Regions from separate parts of the Burkholderia sp. MSMB0856 genome, predicted to be linked through region 2. Evidence: riboswitches for the same ligand, from Rfam matches in the RefSeq annotation. Region 2 holds a riboswitch; the other holds the start of a gene.

Region 1 (6,260 bases), on a different replicon from region 2:
TCTCCAGCAGTTTCAGGAATTTCGCCTTCGCCGGCTGCGGCACCGTGATGCCGATCAGCGCGCTCACCGGATAGCCGGCCGCGGCCGGATTGACCCGCGCCGTGTAGCCGTCGATCACGCCGGCCGATTCGAGGCGCTTCACGCGTTCCGTCACCGCCGGCACCGACAAGTGAACCTGGCGCGCCAGCTCCGTGTAGCTGATGCGGCCGTTGGCCTGCAGCAGCGCGAGTATCTTCCAGTCGAGTTCGTCCATCGCGGCGGAGTTTTTAAGGTGAAGGCCCCATTTTTCCTTAAAAACCGTCTTCAGCGGCGACCGGACTTTCCCTACGATGTGGTTCATGTCATTGCATGTCGCGAGGAGCCGGCCATGCTGTTCATCAAGTCCGTCGTGATGGGGTTGTCGATCGCCGTGCCGGTCGGCCCGATCGGCATGCTCTGTATCCAGCGCAGCCTGAGTCGCGGCTTTCACGCGGGGTTCGCGACGGGCATCGGCGCCGCGTGCGCCGATGCGATCTACGGGCTGCTCGGCGCGCTGGGCGTCGCCGGCATCGTTACCGCGTTTCCGATGCTGACCGTCGCGCTGAAAATCGTCGGCGGTGCGTTCCTCGTATGGCTGGCCTGGTCCATCGCGCGGCAGGCGCCGGCCGCGTCGGCTGCGGTGCAGGACGTGCCGCGCACGACCGTGCTGCGCGATTTCCTGACGACCTTCGGCCTCACGCTGTCGAACCCGATGACGATCCTGTCTTTCGTCGGGATCTTCGCGGCGCTCGGCCCGCTGGCGGGCACGCATGCCGGCACGATGGGGCCGACCGTGGCGTCGATGGTCGCGGGCGTGTTCCTCGGATCCGCGACGTGGTGGCTGTGCTTGAGCAGCGCGACCGCCGCGTTGCGCACGAAGATGCCGCTCACGTTCATGCACGGGCTGTCGCGCGTGTCGGCCGTCGTGATCGCGGTGTTCGGCGCGATCCAGTTGATCGCGGGCATGCGCGGCGTCGTCTGGTCATGACGCAAGCCGCGGCACCGGCACACCGCGCGCGCGGTCAGAACGTGTAGCTGACCTTGCCGAACGCGGTGCGGCCGAGCGTGTTGTAGCCGTACGCGGTCATGTACTGACGGTCGAACAGGTTCGACAGCGTCGCCGACACCGTCAGGTGCGAATTGATCCTGTACGACGCGCGCAGGTTCACGGTCAGGTACGACGGCAGATACGTCGTGTTGGCCGGGTCGTCGAACGTCGTGCCGCCGTAGTTCAGCGACGCGCCCGTGCTCAGTGCGTGCAGGTTGAATTCGTCCCACGTGTGGTCGACGTTGACGCTGACCGTCTGGCGCGGCCGGCGGTTGAGCCAGCTGTCGTTGGTTTCGTCCTGGGGATTCAGGAAACCGACCGCGACGCTCACCGGCGTATAACGGCCGATCGTGCCCTTGTACGACAGGTCGATGCCGCGAATATGCGAGCGACCGATGTTCATCGGCGAGCGCGTCGCGGGGTTGTAGGCAACCAGGTTGTTGATGCGCGTGTCGTAGATCGCGGCGCTGAACGTGCCGTACGCCGTGTTCGCATCGAGCGCGGCCTCGACCGAATCGCTGCGTTCCGGGTTCAGGTCCGGGTTGCCGTAGCCCGGGTAGTACAGATCGTTGAACGAGGGCAGGCGGAACGCGTTGCCGTACGACACGCGGGCCGTATAGACCGGCGTGATGGCCCACGACAGCGCGGCGTTGCCGGTGTTCACGGCCTTGCCGGCGATGATCTCGTGCCGCCCCGCGACGAACATCGTCACGCTGCCGAGCGTCGCCGACTGATGCAGCGAGAACGCGGAGTCGTTGCGCGTGGGCACGCCGTCCGGCACGTCGACCGGCAGGAAGGCCTGTTCGCGCGTGAAGTCGTACGCGACCTTCGTCTCGCCCGACAGCGGCAGGCCGAACAGCCGGAAGCCGTGTTCCTGATGGGTCAGCGACGTCGACGAACTGATGCGCTGCGAGTTGATCTGGTCGGTTGGAATGGTCGGGTCGCTCGCATACAGGAACTGGCGGTCGTTCGCATAACCGAACGACTGGTCGAACTGCGTGTCGGGCGTGATGTCGAGATGGAACGCGATGCCGGTCGTCAGCTGATGATCGAGCTCGCGATTCGCAAAGCCGGCGTTGTCATAGGACAGGTCGGAACGGTGATACAGCGCGAACGTCGAGATCGACCAGTTGTCGCGCGCGTAGCCGAGTCGCGCATCGAGGTCCTGCGCGTGATACGGATTGCGGCCGGCCTCGTGCCCGTATGCGAACGGCCGCGTTGCGTCGATGCCGGCCGTGTTGTAGTCGTGCAGGCCGAGCGTGTAGGTGAGGCCGCCGAGCGCGGCGAGCGGCCCCGTCGACGGCACGGTGCCCGACGTGCGCACCTGCGTGTCGAAGGTCTTGTTCGAGCCGCCGCCGAACGACACGGTCGTCTGGTTCGGCTGGCCTGCGGCGCGGCGCGTGAACAGTTGCACGACGCCGCCCATCGCGTTCGCGCCGAACGATGCGGCGGCCGGCCCCGAGATCACCTCGACGCGTTCGAACGCGTCGGTCGGCAGGTCGGCCCACGGCGCGATGCCGGTCGTCGGCGAGCCGATCCGGATGCCGTCGATGAACACCGCGACCTGGTTGGCGGACGAGCCGCGGATGCTTACGGACGCCGACGAGCCGGGGCCGCCGTTCTGCGAGACGGTCACGCCCGGCAGCGTCGCGAGCGCCTGCGTGATGCTCGGGTCGCTCGGCGACAGCCGATCGAGATCGGCGCGCGTGAGCACCTGCGTCGTCGCATAGCGCTGGTCGAACGATTCGGGCAGGTGCCGCGTGTCGGTCACGCTGATCGTCGGCAGGTCGGCGGCTGCGGCGGGTTGGGGCGGCTGCGGGAGCGCCGTGTCGCCGGCGGCCTGGGCGATCGGGGCGAACAGCGCCGTGGCGGCGGACGTGGCGAGAAGGTGGCGAAGATTCATGAGGCAATGAGCGTGATCGTGTTGCAGGTACGACGAGCGTAAGCGGGTGGCGGTGCGTACCGCCCGGGTTCGTATTGGTCTATCGCGAGACCGGACGGCATGGGCGGTCGTCGCGCGGATCGAACGACGCGGCACGGCACACGCGTGCGGACACGCCGCGCCCTTGGCTGGCGCGACGGCACGACGCTTCCGGCGAGGAAGCGGAGGCGGAAAGACTGGACATCTGAAGGGTCCTGAGGTCGGGCCGTCCATGCAACGGGGGCGACCGCCAAAGGCGGTGCCTGGCGCTCCGGGACACCCCGCCCGGCGCGGCTGCTTGGACCTCGGGTCGATGGCAGGTCTCCTGGCTCGCGGGTCGCTATTCGCACCGGCCTTCCCGGTTTCCCAGTGGCTTGGAGTAGTGCGGATTCGCCGCTCACAGTTGCGGGGGCAGCCGCAGATTCGAGGCGCTGCCTCTCCTGCGTTCCCTTTTGATCCCGTCTCCGGGAACCATCAGCGCGCAAGCGTAATGGCGAGCGCTCCGGCGCGTCAATTGGCGAAGCGCGCGGGGATGCGAAAAAACGTCAGTGCTCGCCGGATTCTTTTCCAAATCCTCGCTTGCGAGACATGAGGACCCCTTTACTTTACATCTGAGGAAAGGGCGCACTGGCCGCGCGGCAATTGCGGCGGAACCGGCTCGGCGCGACGCCCGTCCATCGCACGAACGCCCGCCGGAATGCTTCCTCGCCGCCGAACCCGAGATGCGCGGCGATCCGCGCGACCGGCCAATCGGACTCGCGCAGGCAGCGTCGCGCGACGTCGGCGAGACACTGCTCGCGCAACGCGTGATAGCCGCTGCCTTCGGCCGCCAGCCGCCGTCGCAACGTCGCCTCGCTGACGCCGAGCCATGTCGCCAGCGCCGCAAGCGCGGGCAGCGCCTGCTCGCGCGCGAGCGCCGCGTCGAGAAAGCCGCGCACCTGCTGCGCCCATGACACGACGGCCGGCGCCGCATCGATCAGACGAAACGGAAAATCGACGAGGAATGCGGCCAGTTCGCCCGGCTGGCGGATCACGCGGGCATCGAGCCGCGCGGCGTCGAATGCGAAGCCATAGGTTTTGCGGCCGACATCGACCGGCGCGTTGAACAGCCCGAGCAGCGGCATCGCGTCGTCGCGGCGCGGATGGCCGAGCCAGACTTCGTCCGGTCGAAGTGGCTGCCCGATCAGCCAGCCGAACAGCTGCAGATAGCAGAACAAGCCCGTCAGGTCGACGAGGCACGCGGCCGGGCTGCGCGTGCGGCGCAGCGAATCCATCCGGAACGTCGCGCGCCCGTCGCGCACCGCGAGCGACAGCGCGCCGGCGCGCGGCGTCAGCATCTCGCAGAATTCGGCCGCGCAGCGGATCGCGTCGGCGAGCGTCGCGCAACTGAGCAGGCAGCGGCACATCAGGTCGACTTCCTGCTTGCGCATCGGCGGATGGCCGTTGCCGCGCGCAACCTGCGCCTCGAGCCGCTCGATTGCGTCGCGGTACAGCGCGACGAAGCCGCTGGGCGTCGTCGACGCGACGTCGGCGGCCGGCGTCGTCAGTCGTTCCGCCGGCGGTGCGCCGCTACGCGTCAGCTCGTCCAGCAGGCGGGCGCCGAGGCCCGGCAGCATGCGGCCGCGTGCCGGCATTGCGCGCTGTTTCATCTCTCTCCCGATCTGAGCGTTACGACAGGGGCCGGTGAGCGGGCCGGTAGGGGTTCGCCGGCCGTCGCCACGCAAGAATGCTATCCACGCCGGCCGCTTCCGGCCTCGCCGGAACGGCGTAGGCGACCGGCATCGCATTACGCCGCGAACTTCTCGAGACGACCCGCGAATGATCCAGATCGTAGACGAAATCACCCTCGCGCCCGAGCGCATTCCCGACGTGCTGGCGCTGCTGCGCGACCGTTATTTGCCGGGCCACGCGGCGCGCGGACTGACGGCGGCCGGCCGCTGGGTGTCGCCGCCCGTCGCGGTGCCGGGGCAGTCGAGCACGCTGTGGCTGACATGGCGGGTTGCCGATGCGGCGGCGTACTACCGGATGCGCGCGCTGACCGACGGTGACGTGGTCGCGTTCTGGATGGCCGTCGACGCGCTGTGCGACGCCCGCCGCCGCCATGTGATGACGGACGCCGATGTACCGCTGCCTGCGCTGACGGAGGTCGACCATGCGGCATGACACGGCGCAGATATTCGCTTCGGCGACCGACGATGCCGGCGCGTTCGAACGTGCATTGCGCGACGCCGCGCATGCGTTGCCCGGCGCGACCCGCGTGGCGCTCGCGCGCAATCTGGACGGCTGCTGGAACGCGGGCGACTACACGCTCGACGTGCTGCGCGACGAACGGGCGGTCGACCACGCGCCGGACTTCACCGCGCTGGCCCGCATACCGGGCGTCGTGCGGATCGACGGCGCCGCATGCCGGGCGGTCGGCGGCGGCCTGCGCGAGCCGGCGCTGCGCGATGGCGTATGGCGCACGCTGATGCTGCGCGTGCGGCCGAAGGCCGACGAAGCACAGGTGCGCGACCTCGAGCGCGAACTGCTGCGCATGCCCGCGTTCATGCCCGGCATCCGCAACTGGCGGCTGAGCCGGATCGTGACGCCGGGTGCGTGGACCCACGTCTGGCAGCAGGAATTCGCGCACGTCGGCGATCTGCTCGGCGAATACCTGCTGCATCCGTATCACTGGGGCTGGGTCGACCGCCGCTTCGACGCCGAAAGCCCCGACTGGACGGTCGATGCGATCTCGCACGCGTTCTGTCCGCTCGCGTCGAGCCTGCTGGCCGACACGGCCGCGTGACGCGCGGCGCACGCGAGCTGCCGCCATGCAAACGACAACCCTGGAGACACCACCATGCGAGCCTTGCTGATCGACCGCGTCGGCCATTCCGACGCGCTGCGAATGGCCGACGTTCCCGCACCGAGGCCGGGCCCCGGCGACGTGCTGATCCGCGTCGCGTACGCGGGCGTCAATCCCGCCGACTGGAAATGCCGCGAAGGCTATCTCGGCGCGTTCATGCAGATCACGTTTCCGTTCGTGATCGGCTTCGACGCGGCTGGTGTGGTCGAGGCGGTCGGCGAGGGCGTGGAAGGTTTCGCGCCGGGGATGCGCGTGTTCGCGCAGACCGACGTCGGCGCGGGGCGCTGGGGCGCGTATGCGGAATACGTCGCGGTGCGGCACGACTCGGTCGTGCGCCTGCCCGACGTGGTCGGCTTCGCGGAAGCGGCCGCCACGCCGACGCCCGCGCTGGCCGCGTGGGCCGGCCTGTTCGACGACGGCGCGCTGCG
Region 2 (6,260 bases):
ACCGGCGCATCGTACTGGGTCAAGCTGGCCGAGACGTTCCTGGTGTGAGGCCGCGGCGCATCGACGCGGGCGCCGCCGCCCGGCACGCGCCAACGCGGCCGTGATACCGGGCGCGCGGGATGCGCGCGAATTTGACGCTCCTTGACATCGACGGGACGAGCCGCGTGCTACGCTGCGCGCGACGCCGGATCGGCTCGATGAATACAGGTGTGGATGACATGCGAAAACAGTTTCTGACCGTGCTGACGGCCTGCGCGGTCGGCGTTCTGGTGGCCGGTTGCGACGACCAGAAGGTGGCTGACGCGGTGAATGCGATCAAGCCCGATCCGATGGCGTTCGGCAATCTGCAGCCGGGCGTCTCGACGACCGAGGACGTGCTGCGCCAGGCCGGCAAGCCCGAGATGGTGAGGCAGGGCGAGGACGGCTCGCAGCGCTTCGAGTATCCGCGCGGCCCGTACGGCACGAGCACGTACATGCTCGATTTCGGGCCGGACGGCCGGCTCGTGTCGATCACGCAGGCCCTGACGGCGGCAAACATCGCGAAGGTCGTGCCTGGAATGTCGAAGGACGACGTACGGCAACTGCTCGGCAAGCCGACCGAGGTCGCGCAATACGCATTGAGTCATGAAGAAGTGTGGAGTTGGCACTGGGCCGAGGGCGGCGTATCGGGCGACGCGATGTTCAACGCGCATTTCTCGCCCGACGGCACCGTGATCCGGACTTCACGCTCGGAAGCACCGGGCCGCGAAAAGCACTGACATCGCGACCTCGCGGTGTCCCGCAGTTTTTCGTCAGAATGCCGTGCCGCCGAACAGCGCGGCCGCCAGCTCCGGATTCGACGGCCAGTACATATGCATGTACGTCGCGACGATCGGGCCCGCGCGATAAACGGCTTCGCCGCTGCCGGGCGCGCCGTCGGGCCGCGCGGCGATCGCCAGCGGCGCCAGCGGCGTATCGAGCCGCGAATAATGAAACGTATGACCGCGCATCGGTCCCGTGCGCGTGTCCAGCTGCTGCATCCCGAGCGCCGCGAACCGGCGCTGCATCGTCGCATGGCCCGACAGCAGCCCGAGCATCGGCGTCGTCGCGCCGTCCACGTCGGTCAGCGATTCGCACAGATACACCATTCCCCCGCATTCCGCGACGATCGGCCGGCCGGCCGCCGCGTGCGCGCGAATCGTCCGCGCGGTCACGGCATTCGCCGCAAGCGTCGCCGCATGCAGTTCCGGATAGCCGCCCGGCAGGAACAGCGCATCGCAATCGTCGGGCACGGGTTCGTCGGCCAGCGGCGAAAAGAACCGAAGCTGCGCGCCGAGCGCATCGAGCAGCGCCAGATTCGCCGGATAAATGAACGAGAACGCCGCATCGCGCGCGATCGCGATCCGCGTGCCGGCGAGCGCACGCGGCAGCGGGGCGCGGACATCCGGCGCCGCGAACGAAACGGCGGGCGGCAATTCGGCGAGCGCCGTCTGCGCGAGCACGTCGGCCGCGCGCTCGAGCCGCGCATCGAGGTCGTCGATGTCGGCGGGCTGGTGCAGGCCGAGATGCCGCTCCGGTAGCGCGATGCCCGCATCGGCCGGCACGTGGCCGAGCCAGCGCAAGTCGTCGGGTAACGCCTGCCGCAGCAATTCCGCGTGCCGCGGCGACCCGACGCGGTTCGCCAGCACACCGTGAAACGGCACCTCGGGGCGGAACCGCGCGAGCCCGAATGCGATTGCCGCGAACGTCTGCGCCATCGACTTCGCGGCAATCACCGCGACGACCGGCACGCCGAACGCGACCGCGAGATCGGCGCTGCTCGGCGTGCCGTCGAACAATCCCATCACGCCTTCGATCAGGATCAGGTCCGCGTCGCGTGTGGCATCGGCGAGCAGCGCACGGCAGCCGGCTTCCCCGACCATGCCGAGGTCGAGCGCATGCACGGGGGCGCCGCTCGCGCGTTCGAGCAACATCGGATCGAGAAAATCCGGCCCGGTCTTGAACACGCGCACGCGCCGGCCGAGCCGCCGGTGCAGCCGCGCGAGGCCGGCCGTCACCGACGTCTTGCCCTGGCCGGACGCGGGCGCGCTGACGAACAGCGCGGGGCAGGCCGGCATCGCTCAGAACTCCACGCCGGGCTGCGCCTTCACGCCTTGCTCCTTGTACGGATGCTTGACGAGCCGCATTTCGGTGACGAGGTCGGCCGCATCGATCAGGGCATCGGGCGCATGCCGGCCCGTGACGACGACGTGCACCGAATCCGGCCGCCCGACGAGCGTCGCGAGCACTTCGTCGAGCGGCAGATATTCGTACTTCAGAACGGTGTTCAGCTCGTCGAGGATCACCATCCGGTACTCGCCGCTTTCGATCATCCTGCGCGCCTCGTCCCAGCCCTTGCGGGCGGTCGCGATGTCGGCGTCGCGATTCTGCGTGTTCCACGTATAGCCGTCGCCCATCGTCACGAAGTCGCATTGCGCGACCGCGCCGAGGAAATCGCGCTCGGACGTGTGCAGCGCGCCCTTGATGAACTGCACGACGCCGAGCCGCATGCCGTGGCCGAGCACGCGCACGGCCATGCCGAACGCGGCCGTGCTCTTGCCCTTGCCGTTGCCGGTGTTGACGATCAGCAGGCCCTTTTCCTGAGTGGCGGCAGCCTGCTTCTTTTCATGGCCGGCGCGGCGGCGTTCGGTCATCCGCTGATGGGATTCGGCATCGGTCTTCATCGGGAATCGTCCTGTCGAAAGCGAAACAAAGGGTTCAGAGCGGGCCGGCGAGCGCGACCGTCACGCCGCCCAGGATGGATTTGGGGCCGAGCAGCCGGCCCCGCGGTGCCGCGAGCCGCGCGCACGGCTCGGCCACGCCCGCGACGCCGAAACGCGCGAGCGCGGCCGCCGACGGGCCGCTCAATGGCGGTTCGGGGCACTGCGCGAGTTGCGCCGCGTCGAACGCGACGAGCGGCCAGCCGCGGCGTGCGCACAGCATGCGCAGCGGCCGGGCGCGCGCCTTGTCGGCGAGCGTCGCGACGACGGCCGGCTCGGCATCAGGGTAGTGCTTCAGCGCCGCGCGAATCGCGGCATCGAGTTGCGCGGCCGTCACGTCCGCGCGAAACCCGACGCCGAGCGCGACGCGCATCATGCGCGGCCGCCGAGCGCCGCGCGCACGGCCGGATCGCCGGCAAGCGCGGCGACGCGGCCGATCACGACGATCGCGGGCGAACCGATACCGGTCGCGCCCACGCGTTCGACGATGGTGTCGAGCGTCGCGAGCACGTGCCGCTGCCCGTCGCGCGTCGCGTTCTCGATCGCCGCGCACGGCATGTCGCCGGGCACGCCGCCGTCGCGCAGCGCGGCCACGATCGCGTCGAGCCGGCGTATGCCCATGTAGATCACGATCGTCATGCGCGTCGCGGCCAGCGCGCGCCAGTCGGGTTCGTCGGCACCCGCGCCGTGGCCCGTGACGAAGATCACGCCCTGCGCGTCGCCGCGATGCGTGACCGGAATGCCGAGCGCGGCCGGAGCCGCGATACCGGCCGTGATGCCGTTCACGACCTCGACCGGGAAACCCGCCGCGCCGAGCGCGAGCAGCTCCTCGCCGCCGCGGCCGAACACGAACGGATCGCCGCCCTTGAGCCGCGCGACGCTGCGGCCCGCACGCAGGTGTGCGAGCATCGCGGCGACGATCGCCTCCTGCGGCGTCGATGCATGGCCGCCGCGCTTGCCGACGTGCTCGATGCGCGCGTCGGCGCGCGCATGGCGCAATACGTCGGGGTTCACGAGGTCGTCGACGAGCAGCACGTCGGCCGCGGCGATCGCGCGCACGGCCTTCAGCGTCAGCAGATCGGCGTCGCCGGGGCCGGCGCCGACGAGCCAGGCGCGGCTCATCGGACGCGGCACGGCGCACACCGTGTCGTGGCAGTGGAAAGGGGACGGCGAGCGGCACATCGGCGGCCGGCGGACAGGCAAGGCATGATGGATCGGGCGATGCCCGCGCGAACGCGGGCGGGAAGCGCACCCCATCCGTCCCCCGCGGATCGGGCGTTCGGCGAGCAGCGGGCTCGCCCCTTGCGTCGGCCGGTATCCGGGCTGGCCGCTTGCCAGGCCGCAGCCTTCCCGCCCGCTGAAGGGCAGTGGCATCGCGGGCGGCCTGGGCGCGTGCGGGGGGAACCGCGGCGCGCGGGCGGCGTACCGTTGCGGGGACAGCACAGGCCGGGCGGACTTCCGCCTCCTGTTTCCCGTTTAACTGCGTGCGCGGAATGCGCATGCGAGCACCGAACGCGGCGCATACGATAGCACAGCGATCGGCCCGCGCGAACCCGCCCCGCGGGCGCCGCGAGCGCCCCCGGCGCGATGCCGCGGCCGTGCCAACCGCGCCGCGTCGGCCCGTTCCGCCTTGACGCTCCCCGCACCGCCGCCTACACTCGCACGCGTTTTGGTGCTCGCGCGCGCTCCTCCGGCGCGCGCAGTTAAACGGGAAACAGGGAGCCTGGCTGCACCGCAGTCGAGCCAACCTGTGCTGCCCCCGCAACGGTAAGCGAACGCATCGCGCCCAGCGCGATGCAGCGCCGCTTCGCCGCATGCCTGCCGCATGCGGACGACCGCCACTGGATGCCGCGCATCCGGGAAGGCGAAGCGGCGTGTTCGTCAGCCCGGATACCGGCCAGAACGTGGGGTTCAGCGCCGCGGGGAGGCGGCGCATCGTCCACGGCCGCAGCACGCCCGACGCCCGAACGCTGCCCGCTTCCTTTGCCGACCCGTCAGCCGCATCGCGCGCGGGCCGGGGCGAAGAACGGCCAGCGGCGCGGGCCGGGCCGACGACGGCCGTGTTGGCATTCATCATGTCGACCGTTCGCAAAGGAGCATCATGCTCGACTCGTTCTTCCGTCTGTTCAACGACAGCTCATCCGGGCTGCGCGGCAAAATCGTCGCGATCTATTCATTGCTCGTCGCCTTCAACGTCGGCGCGTGGATCTGGGCCTTCGTCGCGTTTCGCGACCAGCCCGTGCTGCTGGGCACCGCGCTGCTCGCCTACGTGTTCGGATTGCGCCACGCGGTCGACGCCGACCATATCGCCGCGATCGACAACGTCACGCGCAAGCTGATGCAGGAGGGCCGCAGCCCGCTCGGCGCGGGCCTGTTCTTCTCGCTCGGCCATTCGACGGTGGTGATCGTGATGTCGGTCGCGGTCGCGCTGACCGCGGCGTCGCTCGCGCGTTTCGAGAGCATGAAGACCTGGGGCGGCGTGATCAGCACGAGCGTGTCGGCGTTCTTCCTGCTGGTGCTCGCGGCCGCCAACCTGCTGATCCTGATCTCCGTCTACCGGACGTTTCGCGCGGCCCGCCGCGGCGAGGCGATCGTCGACGCCGACCTCGACATGCTGATGAACCAGCGCGGCGTGCTGGCCCGCCTGTTCCGGCCGCTGTTCCGCCTCGTGTCGCGCAGCTGGCACCTGTATCCGGTCGGCTTCCTGTTCGGCTTCGGCTTCGACACCGCGACCGAAATCGCGCTGTTCGGCATTTCGGCCACGCAGGTGCAGGGCGGCCTGTCGTTCTGGTCGGTGATGGTGCTGCCGGTGCTGTTCACCGCGGGCATGACGCTCGTCGACACGACCGACGGCATCCTGATGATGGGCGCGTACCGCTGGGCGTACGTGCGGCCGATCCGCAAGATCTACTACAACATGACGATCACGTTCGTGTCGGTGCTGGTCGCCGCGCTGATCGGCGGCATCGAGGTGCTCGCGCTGCTCGCGGATAAACTGTCGCTGCAGGGGCCCGTGTGGAATTTCTCGACGATGGTCGCATCGCATTTCGGGATGCTCGGCTACGTCGTGATCGGCCTGTTCCTCGCGTGCTGGATCGTGTCGGCCGCGATCTACCGCCTCAAACGCTACGACGAGATCGACGTGACGCTCTCGGCCTGACTCCCTTTTCGACACAGGATCCACCATGACCTTACGCAAGCTTCCCGTCACGATCGTCACGGGCTTTCTCGGCAGCGGCAAGACCACGCTGATGCGCCACATCCTGCAGCACGCCGAAGGCCGCCGTATCGCGGTGATCGTCAACGAATTCGGCGAGCTCGGCATCGACGGCGAAATCCTCAAGGGCTGTGGCATCGGCTGCGAGGACGCGGACGGCGCGCAGGGCGAAGCGTCGGGCCAGCTGTACGAACTCGCGAACGGCTGCCTGTGCTGCACCGTGCAGGAGGAGTTCTATCCGGTGATGGAAGCGCTCGTCGAGCGCCGCGCCGACATCGATCACGTCCTGATCGAGACGTCGGGCC

Evidence for each region. Region 2 has a riboswitch for cobalamin ahead of cobA (uroporphyrinogen-III C-methyltransferase). Riboswitches for the same ligand answer to the same signal wherever they lie in the genome.
Region 1: linked by a shared signal. The riboswitch ahead of WS87_RS23420 (TonB-dependent receptor domain-containing protein) and the one ahead of cobA (uroporphyrinogen-III C-methyltransferase) in region 2 are both predicted to bind cobalamin.

Annotation. Positions count from the first base shown of each region.
Region 1 is NZ_CP013428.1:1,315,779-1,322,038, reverse strand. It holds gene WS87_RS23430 (Lrp/AsnC family transcriptional regulator) at 1-253, opposite strand, end outside; gene WS87_RS23425 (LysE family translocator) at 368-1,006, shown strand; gene WS87_RS23420 (TonB-dependent receptor domain-containing protein) at 1,041-2,969, opposite strand; cobalamin riboswitch at 3,286-3,478, opposite strand; gene WS87_RS23415 (helix-turn-helix transcriptional regulator) at 3,593-4,636, opposite strand; gene WS87_RS23410 (hypothetical protein) at 4,806-5,150, shown strand; gene WS87_RS23405 (Dabb family protein) at 5,140-5,772, shown strand; gene WS87_RS23400 (NADP-dependent oxidoreductase) at 5,827-6,260, shown strand, end outside.
Region 2 is NZ_CP013427.1:1,804,391-1,810,650, reverse strand. It holds gene WS87_RS09735 (M20 aminoacylase family protein) at 1-48, shown strand, start outside; gene bamE (outer membrane protein assembly factor BamE domain-containing protein) at 219-758, shown strand; gene WS87_RS09725 (cobyrinate a,c-diamide synthase) at 792-2,096, opposite strand; gene cobO (cob(I)yrinic acid a,c-diamide adenosyltransferase) at 2,100-2,702, opposite strand; gene WS87_RS09715 (cobalamin biosynthesis protein) at 2,737-3,114, opposite strand; gene cobA (uroporphyrinogen-III C-methyltransferase) at 3,111-3,860, opposite strand; cobalamin riboswitch at 4,031-4,267, opposite strand; cobalamin riboswitch at 4,392-4,654, shown strand; gene WS87_RS09705 (HoxN/HupN/NixA family nickel/cobalt transporter) at 4,840-5,898, shown strand; gene cobW (cobalamin biosynthesis protein CobW) at 5,924-6,260, shown strand, end outside.